2 regions of the Pseudomonas sp. M30-35 genome follow, and region 2 is predicted to be linked to the other one. Evidence: riboswitches for the same ligand, from Rfam matches in the RefSeq annotation. Region 2 holds a riboswitch; the other holds the start of a gene.

Region 1 (4,182 bases), 940 kb from region 2:
ACGCCACTGGGCGTGCATTGGATGCCGAAGCTTTGGCCGGATCGAAGCTTGCGACCGCCGATGCAGCAACAGCAGTGATGGGCGGTAGCTGGGCAGGCAAGCTTTTGGTCCTTGCCGGCTTGGGCGGTATCTTGACCAGTTGGAATGCGTTTCTAATCGGCGGTTCGCGAGCGGTGTATGCGATGGCCGAAGCCAAGATGCTACCGGCGTTCTTGGCCAAGTTGCATCCCACCTATAAAACACCGGTCAATGCGATTCTCCTGATAGGTGCGCTGTCGATCATCGCACCATTATTTGGGCGTCAGGCGCTGGTCTGGCTGGTTGATGCTGGCGGCTTGGGCATCGTTGTTGCCTATGCGATGGTGGCGCTTTCGTTCATTGTGCTGCGCAAAAATGAGCCTGATATGGAGCGTCCATTCCGTGCCGGGCGTGGCCCGTGGGTTGGCTATGTTGCGCTGGTGCTATCGCTTGGCCTGGTGCTGCTTTATACGCCTATCTCACCTTCGGCGTTGCTGCCTGTCGAGTGGGTGCTAGTCGGCGTTTGGGCGGTCTTGGGCGCCGTGCTTTATGGCTACTCTCGCAAGACTTACGGAAGCGTTGAAATTAGCCATTGAGTAAAGGCGCTGAACACTCATAAAAAGGACCGCCTGATGCGGTCCTTTTTATGGGTCGAGAATTATGGGTCGAGAAGTGTTGTTACAGCTGTGGTGTCCAGGTCATTGAAACCAGTGCGGTACGCCCGGCTTCCTCGTAGTGGAAGGGGACTTGGGCAAATGTGGTGCTATCGAAGGCAGTGCCATTGGCTTGGTAGTAATCATGGTCGAGCAGGTTGTCCAGCTTCAGGTCAAAGCGCAGGTCGTTGGGGGCTTTCCAGCCAGCGCGCAGGCCCAGCACGCCGTAGCCCGGAATCTCCTGGTCGTTCGCCAGGTCGTTGTAGCTATGGCTTGCAACCAGCCAGCCCGCGCCGATATTGAACTGACCGAAGCTACGGTCCACATCCAGGGTAAAGGTGTTTTCTGGGTGACGACTCAGGCGCTTGCCATCATTGCCGCTGCCACTGCTATTGCGTGCATCGACCAGGCTGTAGCCGAGGCTGGTCTGCCAGCCGAACAGTTGTTGTTTGAGCGCGACTTCCAGGCCGTTGATGGTCGCTTGGTCGATGTTCTCTGGGCGGAAGGCATCGATACTGTTTGACTGGTTACCGTCCAGCGCATTGTTGGTGACAATGGCGTCTTCAATGCGTGTGCGGTACGCCGATACTTCCAGCGAGCTGGTCGGCGACAAGCGAGAGCGCCACTGCAGCTCATAGCTACGAGCGGTCTCCGGCTGGAGGTCGGGATTGCTGTAGACCGTGCAACCGAATCCGGGGAAGCAGTCGTCCGGGTAGTACAGGTCGTTAAAGGTGGGGGCGCGGAATGACTCGCTATACGAGGCGATCAAGTCGTTATCGCTGTTTAAGTGCCAGGTGAAAGCGGCGTTCCAGCTGTTCTCGTTGCCAAAGGCTTCATTGTCATCGTTGCGTAGACCCAGCTCTGTGCCGAACAGGTCGTTGTCGTAGCGGTGCTGAATGAATACGGCTTTGTTCCAGCGAGAGTTTTCGTTGAATGCTGTCGAGCTATTCAGGCGATCCTCGTACCAGTCCAGGCCGAGCAACAATTGCTGGTGCTCCGCAAAATTGACCGTATTGAGCCAGCTAGCCTGGTCGCGGTAGGTATTAAATACTGAGCCACCGTAAGGGTCATGGGATTTTTGCCGGTTCTCGGTATGGCCCAATTCCAGGCGTGAAGTCCAGTTTTCGCTCAGTTGCGATTGCAGATAAGCGCTGCCAGTGGATTCTTCAAAATCAGTGTCGGCGGCCTGGGCTGGCGACAAGCTGTAGTCGTACTCGCTTTGCCCGGTTTGGCGCAGCAGGCTAATTCCGGCTTCAAGGCTGTCGCTGAAATTGTGTGACAGGCTTAGATTGATGCCCTTGTTACGGTAGGCGCTGTCTTCGCTACCTATAAGGTTGCTGCGCTCAAAACCGTCGGTTTCATCCAGTGAGGCGCCTATATCGAAACGGGTATTCTCATCACCTCCAGACAAGCCAAGACTGCGCTGCCAGGTACCATGAGTGCCATAGCCGACTTTAAGGCGAGGGTGCAGACCTTCTTTACCGCTACGAGTGAATATCTGAATAACGCCGCCAATAGCGTCAGAGCCGTACAGCGCAGAACGACTACCGCGAACCACTTCGATACGCTCGATTTGATCAAGGTCGAATTGCTCAAGGCTGGCGGTACCGCTGGAGCTGCCTGCGATGCGCTGGCCGTTGACCAGGACCAAGCTTTGCGCAGTCGAGGTGCCGCGAATAAATATCCCGCTGAGTGAGCCGCTACCGCCACTGCGCTGGACGCTGACACCCGGCGTGCGGGCAAGTAAATCAAGCACGTCACTCGCTTGTAGACGCTCGATGTCTTTGCGTTCAAATACAGTAATTGCAGCGGTAGCTTTGCTGATCGGCTCGGCTTGGCGCCCAGAGGTGATGACCAGTGGCGCAGCTTGGTAAGGCTTGGCTGATTCGGCAGCAGAGGCCAGGCATGGAGCCAGGGCTAGTGCCAGAGTGACGCGGGAAAACTTCATTTAAAAACCTCAAAAGAGCAATGCTTTTGAGGAGGGCAGGAGCAAGTACTGGCAAACAGAGGCCTGCACTTGACGGTGATGCCCTCCGCAACACCTGTCAAAAATTGCAACGAGGCAGGTCTCCGGGCTGCCGACTGCGTTTTTCACCTTCCCGGGCACGCCCAGTGGTTGTCGAAAAACGTTGTGCTGTGCTCGAAAGCGCAGCCCTGTCGGTTACCGTTGCGGGGGCAGCGCAGGCATTGTCATAGACGCACCTGCTTCCCTTTTCACGCTGAGCCTTGCGGCTGGCAGCGACCTCGGTCAATCACGTTAAAACGGCTACCGCGATACGCGGTAGCGGGCCAATCACTTGTTGATTACTGCCAAACGTTGACGAATTGCGCGCTCAATACCACTGGCATCAAGACCGCACTCGGCAAGCATTTGTGATGGTTTTGCGTGTTCGACGTAGACGTCAGGCAGACCCAGGTGAAGTACCGGCTTGAGTATGTTCTCGTGCGCCAGGAACTCGCTGACAGCACTGCCAGCACCACCCATGATGCTGTTTTCTTCGATGGTCACCAGCAGCTCATGGCTTGCGGCTAACTGGCGGATCAACGTTTCATCAATCGGTTTTACGAAGCGCATGTCGACCACGGTCGCATCCAGCTCTTCTGCTGCTTTCAGCGCTTCGCTCAATTGTACGCCGAACACCAGCATGGCAGTGCCGGTGCCTTCGCGGCGAACAATGCCTTTACCGATTTCAAGCGGCTCGAGGCCTGCTTCAATCTGCGCGCCGGGGCCAGTGCCGCGTGGATAACGCACCGCGGCCGGACCATTAAACAGGTGGCCGGTGGTGAGCATGCGGCGTAATTCGTTTTCATCACTCGGGGTCATCACCAGCATGCCGGGAATGCAGCGCAAGTAGGTGATATCGAAACTGCCCGCGTGAGTCGGGCCGTCTTCACCGACCAAGCCCGCGCGGTCGATGGCAAACAATACATCGAGATGCTGCACGGCAACATCGTGAATCAGTTGGTCATAGGCGCGTTGCAAGAAGGTCGAGTAGATCGCTACAACCGGTTTGCTGCCCTCACAAGCCATGCCTGCTGCGAGTGTGACCGCATGCTGTTCGGCAATCGCCGTATCGAAGTAGCGGTCTGGGTATTGCTCGCTGAAGGCGACCAGGTCAGAGCCTTCTTTCATCGCCGGGGTGATGCCGAGCAGGCGCGAGTCTTGCGCTGCCATGTCGCACAACCATTGGCCGAATACGCTGGAGTATTTAGGCCCAGACGCTTTCTTGGCGGCTGGTGCAGCGGCGTGGTTGATCGGCTCAAGCTTGGTAATGGCGTGGTAACCAATGGGGTCTGCTTCTGCGGGGGCGAAACCTTTACCTTTTTTAGTGATGACATGCAGAAACTGCGGGCCTTCAAGGTCGCGCATGTTGCGCAGTGTCGCCAGCATTGTTGGCAGGTCATGGCCATCAATTGGGCCGATGTAGTTCCAGCCCAGCTCTTCAAAGAGTGTGCCTGGCACCAGCATGCCTTTGGCATGTTCTTCGGTTTTGCGGGCGATTTCCCAAGC
Region 2 (4,182 bases):
TCGCAGCAATCTGCAAAGTGGTGACTTGGTGTTCTTTGCGACCAGTGGCGGCAGCAGAGTCAGCCATGCGGGAATCTATGTGGGTGAAGGCCGGTTTGTGCATGCGCCCTCGAGTGGCGGCACCGTGCGCCTCGACAGCCTGAGCAATCGTTATTGGCAGGGTGCCTATCTGGATGCCAAGCGCGTATTTGGCCCTGAGCTTGCGCACAACATGTGAGAAACCGCTGAAAACTACCGTGTTAGAAAGCCCTGTCGGGCGCTAACTGATGGCGAGCCGGAAAGATAATGACCAACCGAACGCTCAATCTTGATCAGTTGTTGTACCAATACTTGCTCGATGTATCGCTGCGCGAATCGGTGTTGCTTAAGCGCTTGCGCGAAGAAACCGCAGAGCTGGCCAATGCGCGTTGGCAAATAGCACCTGAGCAAGGTCAGTTCATGGCGCTATTGGTGCAGTTGCTTGCGCCAAAGTGCATTGTTGAGGTTGGTACCTTTACCGGTTACAGCGCCATATGCATGGCTCAGGCAATGCCCGCTGGCGGCCAGCTTATTTGCTGCGACTTGCCTGCGGATTACAATGCCATTGCCGAGCGTTATTGGCAGCAAGCTGGAGTTAGCGAATGTATTGAGCAGCGCTTGGCGCCAGCCCTGCAAACCCTGGCTGAGCTTGAAAATGAAGGGCTCACCGAGGCGGTCGATATGATTTTTATCGATGCCGACAAAGCCAATTATCCGCAGTATCTGGAGCAGGCGCTGCGCTTGCTCAAGCCCGGTGGTTTACTGCTTTTCGATAACACCCTGTGGAGCGGTCGAGTGCTTGAGGTTGCGCCTGAAAGCGCTGATACGCGGGCTATTCAAGCGCTTAACCTGCAACTTAAAAATGATCCACGGGTTGACCTGTCGATGCTGCCAGTGGGTGATGGGCTGACGTTGTGCCGTAAGCGCTAAACAGCTTCTATGCCTGAACCTATTCGTCTGCCGCCCCAGCCCGAAGCCTGCGAGTTATGTGCGCGCAATGCGCTGTTAACCCGTCATCATTTGATCCCCAAGTCGCTACATAACAAACCCTACGTGCAAAAGCGCTACGCCAAGAGCGAGCGCATAACGGCCACCTTATGGTTGTGCCGCGCTTGCCATAACCAAGTACACCGCTTATTCAGCGAAAAAGAGCTGGCGCTGACCTACAACACGCGCGATAGCCTTTTGAGTGATGAGCGCCTGCGCACCTTTGTGGCCTGGTTGGCGGACAAACCTGCTGGCTTTCATCCGCGTCACTGACTTCAATTCGGTGGTTTTCTGCGAAATCAGGTAATCGCAAGCCGTCTGTGCATTGTTGTTTGACCTTCTGCTCGCAAGTCACTACTCTGCGCGGCTTGCTTCAGGTGCCTTGTATTTACAGGGTGAAACAGGGAAGTCGGTGCGTTTCGCGTGTTCACGCCAAACTATTCCGACGCTGCCCCCGCAACGGTAAACGAGTCAAATCAAACGCTTTTTCAACCACTGTGCATCTGCATGGGAAGGTGCGTTTGTAGCTGTGCTGGTAACAGCGCGCTGCTCGTAAGCCCGGAGACCGGCCTGTCGCAATTTCACGGCATCGCGGAGGGCTTTGTCGGGCGTAGCACCGTCTTGTGCGTCTTTGCGTGCCTGTGGTTAATGCGTCCGCTGTTCTCCGTATGTCTTTCCCAGCCTAGGTCGCACGGGTGAGAGCGGCGGAGCATATACGATGAACAGTAAGTCCTTTTTCACGTCAGCAGCAGTTCTGTTCTGCGGCGTTTCCAGCGGTTCGCAGGTTTTCGCAGTAGAACCGAACCAGCTTGACGATACCGTGGTTACCGCCACGCGCACGGCGCAAACAGCTGAACAGAGCCTGTCTGCCGTGACTGTATTTGACCGTGCAGAAATCGAGCAAAGTCAGGTCAACTCTGTACCTGAGTTATTGCGCAAAGTCCCGGGTGTTTCGTTGGCCAACAATGGTGGTCCGGGAAAGTCGACCTCGCTGTTTATGCGCGGCACTGAGTCTGATCATATTTTGGTGATGATCGATGGGGTCAAGGTTGGCTCTGTCAGCTCGGGCGGCGCAGCCTTGCAGGACCTGCCAATCGAGTTGATCGAGCGTGTTGAGGTGGTGCGCGGCCCACGCTCTAGCCTGTATGGCTCAGAAGCGATTGGTGGAGTCATCCAGATTTTTACCCGTAAAGGGCAGAACGGCGGTGCCAAACCGTTTTTCTCGGCAGGTTACGGCACCCATGACACCTACACCGGCAGCGCAGGTGTTTCCGGTGGCGACGACAAGGCCTGGTACAGCGTCGGGGTCAGCAGTTCGGACACCGACGGCATCAATGTCAAATCGGCAAATATCAACGGCTATGAAAGCGACGACGATGGTTATCGCAACCTGTCGGGTAGCTTGAGCGCCGGTTACCGTTTCGACAACGGCCTGGAACTTGATGGCAACGTGCTTAAAGCCAAGTCGCATAATGATTACGACAGCGTCAGCCGTAGCCGCACTTCAGGTTTCAACGCCAATGCTGATGGCGAGACCAACGTTTACGGTGCGCGTGCGCGTTTCTCTCCCTTCGATATCTGGCTGGTTACTTTGCAAGCCGGGCGCAGCGAAGATAAGTCCGACAGCTACACCGACGGTAGCTTCGAGTCCCGCTTTGACAGTCGCCGCGATACCGCCAGCTGGCAGAACGATGTAACCATTGCTGATGGCCAAACCTTGACCATGGGCACTGACTACCAGCGCGACGAGATCAACGGCAGCACCGACTACGACAGTGACTCGCGCGACAATAATGGCTACTTCGTTCAGTACCTGGGTGATGTCGGGCGTCATGACTGGCAAGTGGCACTGCGCCGCGATGATAACCAGCAATTCGGTGATCACCAGACAGGCAATGTTGCCTATGGCTTTGCCCTGACTGACTGGTTGCGCAGCACCATCAGCTACGGCACTGCATTTAAGGCGCCGACGTTCAACGAGTTGTATTTCCCCGATTATGGCAATCCAAACCTGGATGCTGAAACCTCGGAGAGCCTGGAAATTGGGCTGACCGGTCAGCACGATTGGGGGCACTGGTCGATTAACGCTTTCCGCAATGAAATCGACGACCTGATTGCTTATGACTCCTCAATTCAAGGCCCGTCAAACGTCGATAAGGCACGAATCAATGGGGTTGAACTGGTGGTGGCCAGCCAGCTGCTAGGTTTCGACTGGAACGCAAACTACACCCTGATGGATCCGGAAAACCAGTCGGGCGGGGCCAATGATGGCAACGAATTGGCGCGCCGGGCCAAGCAACTGTTCAACCTTGATGTGGATCGCCGGATAGGCAAGTTCAGCATCGGTGGCAGCGTGCATGCCGAAGGCCAGCGTTACGACGACTTGGCCAACACCAAGGAGCTTTCGGGCTTCGCCACGGTTGATCTACGCGGTGAGTATCGCCTGACCGAGGAATGGCGCCTGCAAAGCCGCATAGCGAATTTGCTCGGTGCCGATTATGAAACTGCCGAGGGCTACAACCAGCCAGGGCAGGCCGTGTATTTCAGCGTGCGTTACCAAGCGCTCTAGCGGATAAAACCACTAAGGCAATGCCCGGAACGTCCCAGGGCGTTCTGGTGCAACCCACAGGAGAAGATGATGAACCTTTCACCGCGTAACCAGTTGCTGGTCGGCATTGCACTTGCTGCCTTGATGGCCATGACCCGTGGTCAACATTTCGCCACGGTCAACCTGCCCAGCGCATCCTGGGCTGTGTTCTTTATGGCAGGTGTGTTGCTTAAACCGCGCTGGGTATTTCCTGCGTTGTTTGTCGAGGCTTCGTTGCTCGATATGGCTGCTGTGCAATGGGCGGGCGTGAGTGACTGGTGCATGTCACCTGCTTATTGGATGTTGATCCCAGCCTATGGCTCACTCTGGTTGGGTGGGCGGTTGTATGCCGGTATGCACCGTCATCAACTGAGTAACCTGTTATTGCTGGCTGCAATTGCCTCGGTGAGCGCTTTTGTCTGTTATCTATTTTCAGGTGGCGGGTTTCTGTTCTTCTCGGGCCGTTACCCGGACCCAAGCCTGGCCCAACTGGGTGAGCGTATTGCGGTTTATTACCCGCGCAATCTAATCAACCTGGCCTTATATGTGGGCGTTGCCTGTGTTTTGTTTGTCGGCCTGCATGCCGCATT

What was found. A riboswitch is a leader RNA that binds a small molecule or an ion and turns the genes downstream of it on or off. The one in region 2 is predicted to bind cobalamin.
Region 1: it holds a riboswitch for cobalamin, as region 2 does, so the genes downstream of both, B9K09_RS03790 (TonB-dependent receptor domain-containing protein) here and btuB (TonB-dependent vitamin B12 receptor) in region 2, are expected to answer to the same signal.

The regions. Positions count from the first base shown of each region.
Region 1 is NZ_CP020892.1:810,084-814,265, forward strand. Features, by position in the region: gene B9K09_RS03785 (APC family permease) at 1-614, shown strand, start outside; gene B9K09_RS03790 (TonB-dependent receptor domain-containing protein) at 697-2,619, opposite strand; cobalamin riboswitch at 2,715-2,933, opposite strand; gene dxs (1-deoxy-D-xylulose-5-phosphate synthase) at 2,965-4,182, opposite strand, start outside.
Region 2 is NZ_CP020892.1:1,745,193-1,749,374, forward strand. Features, by position in the region: gene B9K09_RS08175 (C40 family peptidase) at 1-217, shown strand, start outside; gene B9K09_RS08180 (O-methyltransferase) at 286-948, shown strand; gene B9K09_RS08185 (hypothetical protein) at 958-1,278, shown strand; cobalamin riboswitch at 1,364-1,594, shown strand; gene btuB (TonB-dependent vitamin B12 receptor) at 1,724-3,574, shown strand; gene B9K09_RS08195 (hypothetical protein) at 3,641-4,182, shown strand, end outside.